DNA from 2 places in the Micromonospora taraxaci genome. Region 2 is predicted to be linked to the other one. Evidence: riboswitches for the same ligand, from Rfam matches in the RefSeq annotation. Region 2 holds a riboswitch; the other holds the start of a gene.
The links. A riboswitch is a leader RNA that binds a small molecule or an ion and turns the genes downstream of it on or off. The one in region 2 is predicted to bind thiamine pyrophosphate.

Region 1 (5,625 bases), 660 kb from region 2:
GTCGTAGTCCTGGCGGCCCGACCGCTCGTCGATCGGCGAGTACGAGTTCGACTCGAACGGGTTGGTGTTGTCACCGGTGGCCAGGTAGAGGTTGCCGTCGCCGTCGAAGGCCATGCTCCCGCCGGCGTGGCAGCAGGTGTTGCGCTGGGTGTCGACCCGTAGCACCTGCTTCTCGCTGGCCAGGTTGATGGTGTCGCCGGTCACCGTGAAGCGGGACAGCAGGTTGCGGGTGACCCCGTCGTTCGGGGCGTAGTAGAGGTACACCCAGTTGTTGGTGGCGAAGTCCGGGTCGAGCCGGATGCCGATCAGGCCGTCCTCGTTGCCGGTGAAGACGTCCAGGTCGACGGCGGTGACCGTGTTGCCGGTGTCCGGCTTCACGATCTGCACGCGACCGTCGCGCTCGATGTAGAAGACCCGCCCGTCGGGGGCGATGTCCAGCTCCATCGGGTTGCTGGTGTTGCTGTCCAGCGTGACCTTCTCGAAGTTCGAGGTCTTCGAGGCGCCACAGTCGGCGTTCTCGACGCCGGCCGCGGTCCGGATGCCGCCGAGCAGGTGGGAGAGGAACTGGGGCTCGGCGTACGACTCCCGGGTGTGCCCCAGGCCCGTGTACCAGGACCGGCCACCGTCGTAGTCCTGACACCAGGCGACCGGGTGGTCCGCACCCATCGCGCCGGCGCCGGGGGTGTAGCTCTTCTCGTCCAGGCTGGCCAGCACGTGTACGTCCGGCCGAGGGTTGGACTGGTAGTTGTACCACTCGTCGAACCGGGACCAGCGGTCCGGAAGACCGGCCGTGGACGGGTGGGCGTGATCCTCCACCTTGACCGTGGCCGTCTGGTTCTGCGGGTGGTTGGCGAAGTACGCACCGACCAGGTCGCCGTACCAGGCCCAGCTGTACTCGGTGTCCGACGCGGCGTGGATGCCGACGTAGCCGCCGCCGGCCTTCACGTAGCGCTCGAACGCCGCCTGCTGCTCGGCGTTGAGCACGTCACCGGTGGTGGAGAGCCAGATCACCGCCTTGTACTTCGCCAGGTTGGCGTCGTTGAATGCGGCACCGTCCTCGGAGTTGTCAACGGTGAATCCGTTGGCGGCGCCGAGTTGCTGGATGGCGGCGATGCCGGTGGGGATGGAGTCGTGCCGGAAGCCGGCGGTCTTGGAGAAGATCAAGACGGAGAAGGGATCGGCCGCTGCCTTTGGTGCCTTGGGCACCACCTGGCTGACCGGGGCGGCGGCTGGCGCCTCCCGTGGGGGAACCTGGGCGGCTGCCTGGGCAGGCGTGCCGAACAGGGTGGTCGAGGCCATGGCCAGGGAGATCAGTGTTGCGGTGATGGGTACGCGGGCACGACGAGAACGGGACACGCCGCCTCCTGTGTCGTAGTGACAGAGAGTTCGCGGGAGTCGGCTCGCCGAACGCCCTCCCTCATGGAGCCGGTGGTGACGCCGTGCCAGGGTGCCCCACCGACATTTTGTCGAATCGCTGAACAAATTAATTCGGCTGGTTCGATGTCGGGCAAGATGCAGACGGGTAACGGTTCTGCAACGGCGGGCGACATTCCGAACAGGACCGTATGAAGTGCCCCATCGATCTCGCTCGTCGCGGCCGGGCCGGACGCCGTCGACGCCGCCTTGGCAGACCGGCGGAACTGTCGTACGGTGACACGCAAGTAACCCACGGGAGCCCGGTGTACCGGGCTGAGAGGGGGGCTGACAGCCCCCGACCGTCGAACCTGATCCGGGTAATGCCGGCGCAGGGAGGAGTGTTGCCGTGCCGTCCCTGGGGCGACTGCATCTGATCACCGACACCCGACCCGGGCGTGACCCGCTCACCGTGGTCCGGGCCGCCCTCACGGCGGCCCGTGCCGAACTGGTGGTGCAGGTCCGGGTCGAGGATTCCGCCACCGACCGCGAGGCGTACGACCTGGCCCGGCGGGTGCTGGCGCTCTGCGCGTCGTACGAGGCGACCTGCCTGGTCAACGACCGGTTGCACGTGGCGCTCGCGGTCGGTGCCGCCGGCGGGCACGTCGGCGCCGACGACCTGCCGGTCGCCGCCGCCCGCCGGGTGCTCGGCCCCGCCGGAGTGCTCGGCGCCACCGCCCGCGCGCCGGGCACGGCCACCGAGGCGGTCGCGGCCGGAGCCAGCTACCTGGGCGTCGGGCCGTGCCACACCACCAGCACCAAGTCCGGCCTACCCGATCCCATCGGGCCCACCGGGGTACGCGCCGTCGTCGACGCCGTCGACGTGCCGGTCATCGCGATCGGCGGAGTGACCGCCGCACGGGTGCCGGCGCTGCGGGCAGCCGGGGCGTACGGGGTGGCGGTCGTCGGCGCCCTCTCCGCTGCCGCCGACCCGGCGCGGGCGACGGCCCAGCTCATCGAGGCACTGACGTGCTGACCGGCCGGTTCCCGTCACCGCCGTCGCGCGACCGGGTCCGGCCGGATGTGGCGGTGGTGGGGGCGGGACCGATCGGGCTGTCCATCGCCTGGCGCTGCGCCGCCCGAGGGCTGCGGGTGGTGGTGCACGATCCGGCGCCCGGTTCGGGAGCCTCCGCGGTGGCCGCCGGCATGCTCTCCCCGGTCGCCGAGGCGTACTTCGGTGAGCGGCAGTTGACCGAACTGCTCCTGGCGTCCGCCGAGCGCTGGCCGGGGTTCGCCGCCGAGTTGAACGAGGTGACCGGCGTCGACATCGGTTACCGGACCGAGGGCACCCTGATGGTCGGCCTGACCGGCGACGACCTGGCCGAGGCGCGCAGGCTGTGGGCGTACCAACAGGGGTTGGGTCTGCCGGTGACCCCGCTGCGTCCCAGCGAGCTGCGCGAACGCGAGCCGGCGCTCGCTCCGAGGGTGCGCGGCGGCGCGCTCGCGCCCACCGACCACCAGGTGGACCCACGGCTGCTGGTGCCGGCGCTGCGCGCGGCGGCGCAGCAGGCCGGCGCGGTGCTGGTGTCGCACGCGGTTCGGCGTCTGTCCGATGTGGACGCGCGGGTGACGGTGGTCGCCGCCGGCTGCGGGGCCGCGGCACTCACCGGTCTACCGGTGCGGCCGGTCAAGGGCCAGATCCTCCGGCTCCGCGCGCCCGACGGCGTCGCGCCGGGCTTCCGGCACGTGATCCGGGGGTACGCCGACGGCGAACCCGTCTACCTGGTGCCCCGTGTCGACGGGGAGGTCGTGCTCGGCGCGACTGTCGAGGAACGGGCGGACACCACCGTCACGGCCGGCGCTGTGCAGCGCCTGCTCCGCGCCGGAGTCGACCTGCTGCCGGAACTGGCCGAGTACGACCTGGTCGAGGCGGTTGCCGGGCTGCGCCCGGGTACGCCGGACAACGCGCCGATCCTCGGGCCGCTGCCCGGCCGGCCGGACGTCCTGGTCGCCACCGGGCATCACCGGCACGGCATCGTGCTCGCCCCGATCACCGCCGACCTGATCGCGGACCTGGTGCTCGACGGCGTAAGCGACCCGTTGCTCGCGCCGTTTCGGGCCGACCGGTTTCTCGGCCTGACGCCGGGTGGCAGCCCTGATCGCAGCACGGAGGGGGACCAATGGAGTTGACGGTGAACGGGGCCGGGCGCAACGTGCCCGGCGGCTCGTCGGTGGCCGACCTGGTGCGCGACATCGTGCCCGAACAGCGTGGGGTGGCGGTCGCTGTCAACGGGGAGGTCGTACCCCGTGCGGGTTGGCCGGCCACGGCGCTGCGCGACGGCGACCGGGTCGAGGTGCTCACCGCGGCGCAGGGCGGGTGAGCGGCATGTCGTTCGAGCTGGGCGGGGAGACGTTCACCTCGCGGTTGATCCTCGGGACCGGCGGCGCCGCGAACCTGCATGTCCTGGAGCAGGCGATCCGTGCGTCCGGCACCGAGCTGGTCACGCTGGCGTTGCGTCGGGTGGGTACCGCGCCCGGCTCCACCGGCGGGCTGTTGGACCTGCTGGACCGGTGCGGGGTACGACTGCTGCCGAACACCGCCGGCTGCCACACGGCGACCGAGGCGGTCAAGGTGGCCCGGCTGGCCCGGGACGCGTTCGACACCGACTGGGTCAAACTGGAGGTGATCGGCGACGAGCGGACGCTGCTGCCCGACGGGGTGGAGCTGCTCCGCGCCGCCGAGGAGCTGGTCGCCGACGGCTTCACAGTGCTGCCGTACACCAGCGACGACCCGGTGCTGGCCCGTCGCCTCGCCGACGTGGGCTGTGCGGCGGTGATGCCGGCCGGCTCACCGATCGGCTCGGGGCTCGGCATCGGCAACCCGCACCACATCCGGCTCATCCGGCAGGGCGTGGACGTGCCGGTGATCCTCGACGCGGGCATCGGCACCGCCTCCGACGCCGCCCTGGCTATGGAGTTGGGCTGCGACGGGGTGCTGCTCGCCAGCGCTGTCACCCGGGCGGCCGACCCGGTGGCGATGGCGACCGCGATGCGGTACGCGGTCGAGGCAGGACACCTGGCCGCCGGGGCCGGCCGGATCGCCCGACGTTTCCACGCGCTCGCCTCCACTCCCGACGAGGGAAGACCGGACCTGTGACCGGGCCGGACGGTGTCGTCGTGTTGACCGACCGGCTCGTCGCGCGGGACCGGCTCGACCGGGTCGTGGCGGGAGCCGTGGCCGGGGGAGTGCGCTGGGTGGTGCTGCGGGAGAAGGACCTGCCCCGCGCCGAACGCGCCGCCCTCGCCGCCGACCTCCGCGCGATCCTCGCCGACGTCGGCGGGACCCTCGTCGTGGCCGGCCCCGACCCGCTCGGCGGCGATGCGGTCCACCTGCCGGCCGCCGGCCCGTACCCACCACCGACCCACACAGTGGTCGGCCGCTCCTGCCACAACCAAGCTGAGCTGGACCGCCTGACCACCGAGCACTACGCCACCGTCTCCCCGGTCCACCCCACAAAGACAAAACCGGGCTACGGCCCACCCCTAGGGCCAGACGGCCTGCGGCGGCTGATCGACATCAGCCCCGTCCCCGTCCTGGCCCTCGGCGGAGTAGAAACCCCAGACCAGGTAACCACCTGCGTCAAGGCGGGAGCAGCAGGAGTAGCCGTCCTGGGCGCGATCATGCGAGCCCAAGACCCCGCCGAAACAGCCGCCACCCTGACCAGCGCCTATGCCGAGGCGGCCACCCCTGAGCTGACCCAAACCCGGCACGGAGGCACCAGGTCTCCACGACGGGGGCTGCGGCCGACCGTGCCCACGCAGGGATCAAGCCTGACCGCCCGGAGTGGGCACGGTCGGCCGCAGCCCTCAACCGCAACCAGGGAAGAACCATGACCCCGAGAACACTGCTGACGATCGCCGGCTCCGACTCCGGCGGCGGCGCAGGAATCCAGGCGGACCTCAAGGTCTTCGCGGCGCTGGGCGCGTACGGCACCAGCGTCCTCACGGCGGTCACCGCGCAGAACACCCGGGGTGTCGACGCCGTCCTGCCGATGCCTCCGCGCACTGTCACCGAGCAGTTGGACAGCGTGCTCGCCGACTTCACCGTCGCCGCCGTGAAGACGGGAATGCTCGGCACCCCCGCGGTCGCCGACGTGGTGGCCGAGGCCGCACGGGCCGGTCGACTGCCCCACCTCGTCGTCGACCCGGTGCTGGTCGCCACCAGTGGTCACCGGCTAGGCGTGGTGAGCGCGGTGGAGCGGCTGCTGCCGT
Region 2 (5,625 bases):
CCGGTCTGCGCGACCCGCAACTCCTGGAGCAGGTCGGCGAAGTTGCGCTGCCAGCGCTGCTTCTCGGTCTCCTTGGACACGCGCTACCTCCGGTGAGACGCTACTGCCGGCGGTCCCGGCCGCCGGCAGCAACGCCAATGCCCCACCCGGCCGAGCGCGAAACAGGTTCACGACATCTGCCGTTCATCTCGGCGACGCAAGTCGGCCGCCAGCACTGTGTCAGGACCCCCGCCGGATCCGACCCGCGTACCGGGCCTCCAGCTCGGTGTTGTGCGCGTCGCCGTCCGGGATGTTCGCCGACAGGTAGACCGGGGGCCGCTCCCCCGCCGCCAGCAACCGCGCCACCACCTCCACGGTGACCTGCTGGGCAAGCAGGGCGGCGGTGATCGAGGAGACCGCGCCGACCGCGCCACCGTCGGGAAGGGGCAGGGTCGCGTCGCCGTACGGAGCTCCGTTGTCGAGCACCACGTCGGCGAGGTCGCCCAGCTTGCGTCCGGACGGGTGCCGGGAGGTCATCCGGCCGGAGTGCTGCGCCGAGGTGATCGCCACCAGCCCGTGGCCGCGTTCCTTGACCAGGCTGGCGAACTCCACCATCGCCCCGTTGACACCGGAGTTCGAGGCGAGCACGAACACGTCGGTGGGCCGCACCGGGGCCAACTCGTAGAGGCGGTGCGCCACGCTCGGGTCCCGTTCCAGCATCGGACCGAGCCGGTCGGCGGGTTCACCGCCGAGCAGCACCAGGTCGCGCAGCGCGATCCGGTTGGTCGGCACCAGACCACCCGCCCGACCCGCGATCTCCATGGCGAGGGCCTCCGAGTGCCCCGTGCCGAACGCGTGCACCACACCGTCGGCGCGTACCGCCTCGGCGATCAGGTCCGCGGCCCGGCCCACCGCCTCCCGCTGACTGGCGGCCACCCGACCGATCGTCTCGGTCACCACGGCCAGGTAGTCCTCGGCACTCACCGTCATGCGTCCTCCGTCGTCCGATTGCGGGCCAACCAGTCAACCGTGCCCCCGCCGAGCACGTCGACAAGGGGTGCGGCCGGTCACCACCAGGTCGAGCGCCGGTGGCACGACCTGCCGCCACTCACGCCGTACCGCCGGCCCGGGCCAGGATCGCCTCGGCGAGTGGGCCCGGCGCCGCGTCCGGGATCCAGTGACTGACACCGGCCAACTGCACGAAGCGGTAGTCGCCGGTCACGTTCGCCGCGCACGCCTCGGCGGCGAGCCGGCCGATGGCGACGTCCCGGTCACTCCACACGTACGTGGTGGGCACCGCGACCGGGCCGACCGCGGCCAGGTCGGCGCGGGACATCGCCCGGTACCAGTTCAGCGCTGCGGTGAGCGCCCCCGGCTCGCGCATCGGGTCGGCGTAGCGGTCCACCCGGGTACGGTCGCCGACCCCGCTGAGCAGCTTGCGCAACGCGGTGGCGTGCCACGCCAACAGCACCTTCTCCGCTTTGTCCGGCTTACGGAACAGCGCGATGTACGACGACCGGGCCTTCTGCTGACTGTCGTTGGTCAGGGCGTGCGCCATGGCCGCCGGATGTGGCACGGACACCGCGGTCAGGGTGCGGACCCGCTCGGCGTGCCGGGCGGCGACCGCCCAGGCAATCACCGCGCCCCAGTCGTGCCCGACCAGGTGAACGGCGTCCAGGCCGAGGGCGTCGAGCACCGCCACCACGTCGGCGACCAGCTCGGGGATCCGGTAGTCGGCCACCTCCGTGGGCCGCGCGCCCGGCGAGTAACCCCGCTGGTCCAGCGCGTACGTGCGCAGCCCGGCAGCGTGCAGTGCCGGCACGACGTCGTCCCACTCACCGCTGTGCTGGGGGAAACCATGCAGCAGCAGAACCGGTACGCCGTCCGGCGGACCACCGGCGGTTACCTCGAACGTGAGACCTCGCGCGTCGATCCGCATGATCGGAAGCGTACCCATCCGGCAGTCGGCGGGTCGCTCCCGCAGGTCAGGCGGGTGCCCTGCTGGGCCCACGCCCCCGGTCGGTGTTAGCGTCAGCGAGACAACTTCATATCCGACAGGGGAGCGCACAGCGCTGAGAGTGCGGGTACGCCCGCAGACCCTCGAACCTGATCTGGGTAATGCCAGCGCAGGGAGTTCGGTCGACCTCCAGCCGCGCCGCAGTCCGGTGCCACCGGACGCGGCGTGCGTCTTCTCCTGGTTCGCACTCACGAACTGGGAGCACCACATGAAATCCACCACCGACACCCACCGTTGGCGCACCATCGACATCGTGGTCGCCTCGGTGATCGCTGTCGCCTTCGGCGTCATCTTCTGGGCGTGGGGCCTGGTCTGGAGCGCCACCGAAGGCGCGTTCGCCTTCTTCCCGCCGGCGCAGGCGCTGCTCTACGGCGTCTGGCTGATGCCGGCCGTGATCGGCGGTCTGGTCATCCGCAAGCCCGGTGCCGCGCTCTACTGCGAGACGGTCGCCGCGGTCCTCTCCGCGCTGCTGGGCAGCCAGTGGGCCGGCACGGTGATCCCGCAGGGCATCGTGCAGGGCATCGGCGCGGAGCTGGCGTTCGCCGCCTTCCGGTACCGGTCGTTCCGGCTGCCGACCGCGGTACTGGCCGGCGCGCTGACCGGTCTCAGCGCCGCGCTGTTCGACTTTTTCATCTGGAACGTCGACTACGAGCTGACCGACTACCGCATCCCGTACGCGCTGATCACCATCGTCAGCGCCACGGTGATCGCCGGCGCCGGTGGCTGGCTGCTGACCAAGGCACTGGCCAACACCGGCGTCCTGGACCGGTTCCCGGCAGGCCGGGACCGCGCCCTGGTCTGACCCCCACCAGCTGCGTTGATCAAGAGGTTTGCGTCAACGGGAGGCGGAATCCTGACGCAAACCTCTTGATCAACAACGAGAAACAGTGCGGGAGGGGGTCCGGTGGGTGCTGTCGTTCTGCGGGGGTTCGGCTGGCGGCACGCCGGGCGACGGGCCTGGGCCCTGCGGGGGGTCGACCTGCGGGTCGAGGTCGGGGAACGGGTTCTGCTGCTCGGCCCCTCGGGGGCCGGCAAGAGCACGCTGCTCAGCGCGCTGGCCGGGCTGCTCCCCGAGGACTCCGGTGAGCAGGAGGGCATCGTCGAGATCGACGGGCTCGACCCCCGCAAGGGACGCGAGCGCGTCGGCATCGTCTTCCAGGACCCGGAAACCCAACTGGTGATGGCACGCTGCGGCGACGACGTCGCCTTCGGGCTTGAGAACCGGGGAGTGCCGACCGACGAGATCTGGCCCCGGGTGGACGAGGCGCTGCACCGCGTCGGCTTCCCGTACCCCCGGGACCGCAACACGGCCGCGCTCTCCGGCGGCGAGCAGCAACGCCTCGCCCTGGCCGGCGCGCTCGCCCTCCGCCCCGGCCTGCTGCTGCTCGACGAGCCGACAGCCAACCTCGACCCGGCCGGGGCCGAGCTGATCCGGCAGGCGGTGGCCGGCGCGCTGGACTCCGACACCACACTGATCCTGGTCGAGCACCGGGTCGCCGAGGCGCTGCCGCTGGTCGACCGGGTGGTGGTCCTGGAACCCGGCGGCGGGGTCCGCGCGGACGGCACACCCGAAGCCGTCTTCGCCGCCCACGGCGCCGCCCTGGCCGCCGAGGGGGTGTGGGTGCCGGGTCACCCCATCGCGCCCCGCCCGGCCACCGCCGCGGCCGGGGAGCTGTTGCTCACCGCCGAACGGCTCGGCCTGCCACCCCGGCTGGCCTCCACCGACCTTCGGGTACGCGCCGGCGAGGCGCTCGCCGTCCGCGGACCCAACGGCGTCGGCAAGTCCACTCTGGCGTTGTTACTGGGCGGGCTGCTCCGGCCGGGCACCGGGCGGGTCACCGCGTCCGCCGAGTTGGCCGGCGCGGACCACCGGACTCCCCCGCACCGCTGGCGCGCCCCCGCCCTGGCCCGCCGGATCGGGTCGGTCTTTCAGGACCCGGAGCACCAGTTCGTCACGAGCACTGTCTTCGACGAGCTGGCTCTCGGCCCCCGTCGGACCGGTCAGCCCGAGTCAGCCGTCAAGGAGACAGTGGCCGAGCTGCTGGAACGGCTGCGGCTGGCGCGGCTCGCCGCTGCCAACCCGTACACCCTCTCGGGTGGTGAGGCGCGGCGGCTGAGCGTGGCGACCGCCCTGGCCACCGCGCCCCGCCTGTTGATCTGCGACGAACCCACCTTCGGCCAGGACCGGCGGACCTGGCGGGAGCTGGTCGACCTCTTCGCCGACCTGCGCGACGCCGGACACGGCGTGGTCGCTGTCACCCACGACGCGGACTTCGTCGCCGCGCTCGCCGACCGCAGCGTCACCCTACGAGCAACCCCGGGCGACGACCGATGATCAGCATCGAGCCGGTCGCCGCGCCCGGTGCGCCGCTGGCCCGCCGCAACCCGGTAGCGAAGGTCGCCGCCGCCCTTATCTTCTCGTTCACCCTGCTGGCCACTCTGGACCCGGTGGCCCCGGCGATCGCCATCGCGCTCGAACTCGCCGTGCTGCCGCTGTTCGGCATCCGCTACCGGGTGCTGGCGCGACGGGCCTGGCCACTGCTCCTCAGCGCCGCAGGCATCCTGGTCACCCTGGTGCTCTTCGCCGCCGACCGGTCCGGCCAGGTCCTGCTGGACGCGGGACCGGTGTTCGTGAGTACCGGCGTGCTGCTCACCGCGCTCGGCCTGGTGCTGCGGGTCTTCGCGGTGGCCCTGCCCGGTGTGATCGTCTTCGCGACCACCGACCCCACCGACCTGGCCGACGCGTTGATCCAGAACGCGAAAGCGCCGGCCCGGTTCGCCATCGGGGCGCTCGCCGCGTTCCGGCTGGTGCCGCTGCTCGGTCAGGAGTGGCAAATGATCAGCATGGCGCGGCGGGCACGGGGCGTCGATGCGGGACGCAACCCGCTGGCCAAGCTGCGACTGTTCGCCTCCACCGCGTTCGCGCTGCTGGTCGGGGCGATCCGCCGGGGCACCCGGCTGGCCGTGGCGATGGACGCGCGCGGCTTCGACGCCGGTACGCCCCGAACCGTGGCCCGCCGCCAGCACTTCACCCGCGCCGACGGGCTCCTCGTCGCCGGCGCGGCAGCCCTGGCCGGAGCAGCCCTGACCACGAGCGTCCTCCTCGGCACCTTCCGCCCCCTGATCGGCTGAACCCGCCGTTCCGCCGCCCCGCAGTCCGGCCGCCCGCCGCTGGCCGCCCGCCGTTGGCCGCCCGCCGCTGGCCGCCCGCCGCTGGCCGCCGCCGCCAAGATCCGCACAACAACAGGGATGTAGTGGTCTCCTTGGCGGAGGAGGCCACTACATCCCTGATATTGCTGTCACGACCCGGCCTCCCCGGGGAGCGGGGCGGGGGCGTGTTTGCTCAGCTGCGGCGGAAGGCGTAGCGGCGGGTCTGGCCGGCCTGTTGGCTGCGGCCGCCACCCGAGCGACCGCCGCCACCCTGGGGCGGCCCGGCCGTCGGTGCCGCCGGTCGCCCGGCAGACTTCGGCAGGTCTCCCACCGCCGGGGCGTCGACTGCCGCCGGCACGTCGATCGACGGCGTCAGCTCACCGAGCACCGCCGCCGCCTCGACCCGCACCGCCGGCAACGTCGGCTCCGCCGGCACCGCCGGCTCGACCAGGACTGCCGGCAACATCGGCTCAGCCAGC

Region 1: linked by a shared signal. The riboswitch ahead of thiE (thiamine phosphate synthase) and the one ahead of FHU34_RS08295 (ECF transporter S component) in region 2 are both predicted to bind thiamine pyrophosphate.

What each region holds. Positions count from the first base shown of each region.
Region 1 is NZ_VIWZ01000001.1:1,071,779-1,077,403, forward strand. It holds gene FHU34_RS05135 (ThuA domain-containing protein) at 1-1,356, opposite strand, end outside; TPP riboswitch at 1,659-1,768, shown strand; gene thiE (thiamine phosphate synthase) at 1,763-2,389, shown strand; gene thiO (glycine oxidase ThiO) at 2,386-3,543, shown strand; gene thiS (sulfur carrier protein ThiS) at 3,534-3,734, shown strand; gene FHU34_RS05155 (thiazole synthase) at 3,731-4,510, shown strand; gene FHU34_RS05160 (thiamine phosphate synthase) at 4,507-5,247, shown strand; gene thiD (bifunctional hydroxymethylpyrimidine kinase/phosphomethylpyrimidine kinase) at 5,244-5,625, shown strand, end outside.
Region 2 is NZ_VIWZ01000001.1:1,736,317-1,741,941, reverse strand. It holds gene FHU34_RS08310 (DUF6328 family protein) at 1-80, opposite strand, end outside; gene FHU34_RS08305 (sugar isomerase domain-containing protein) at 220-969, opposite strand; gene FHU34_RS08300 (alpha/beta fold hydrolase) at 1,088-1,918, opposite strand; TPP riboswitch at 2,026-2,130, shown strand; gene FHU34_RS08295 (ECF transporter S component) at 2,205-2,798, shown strand; gene FHU34_RS08290 (ABC transporter ATP-binding protein) at 2,901-4,331, shown strand; gene FHU34_RS08285 (energy-coupling factor transporter transmembrane component T family protein) at 4,328-5,128, shown strand; gene FHU34_RS08280 (hypothetical protein) at 5,340-5,625, opposite strand, start outside.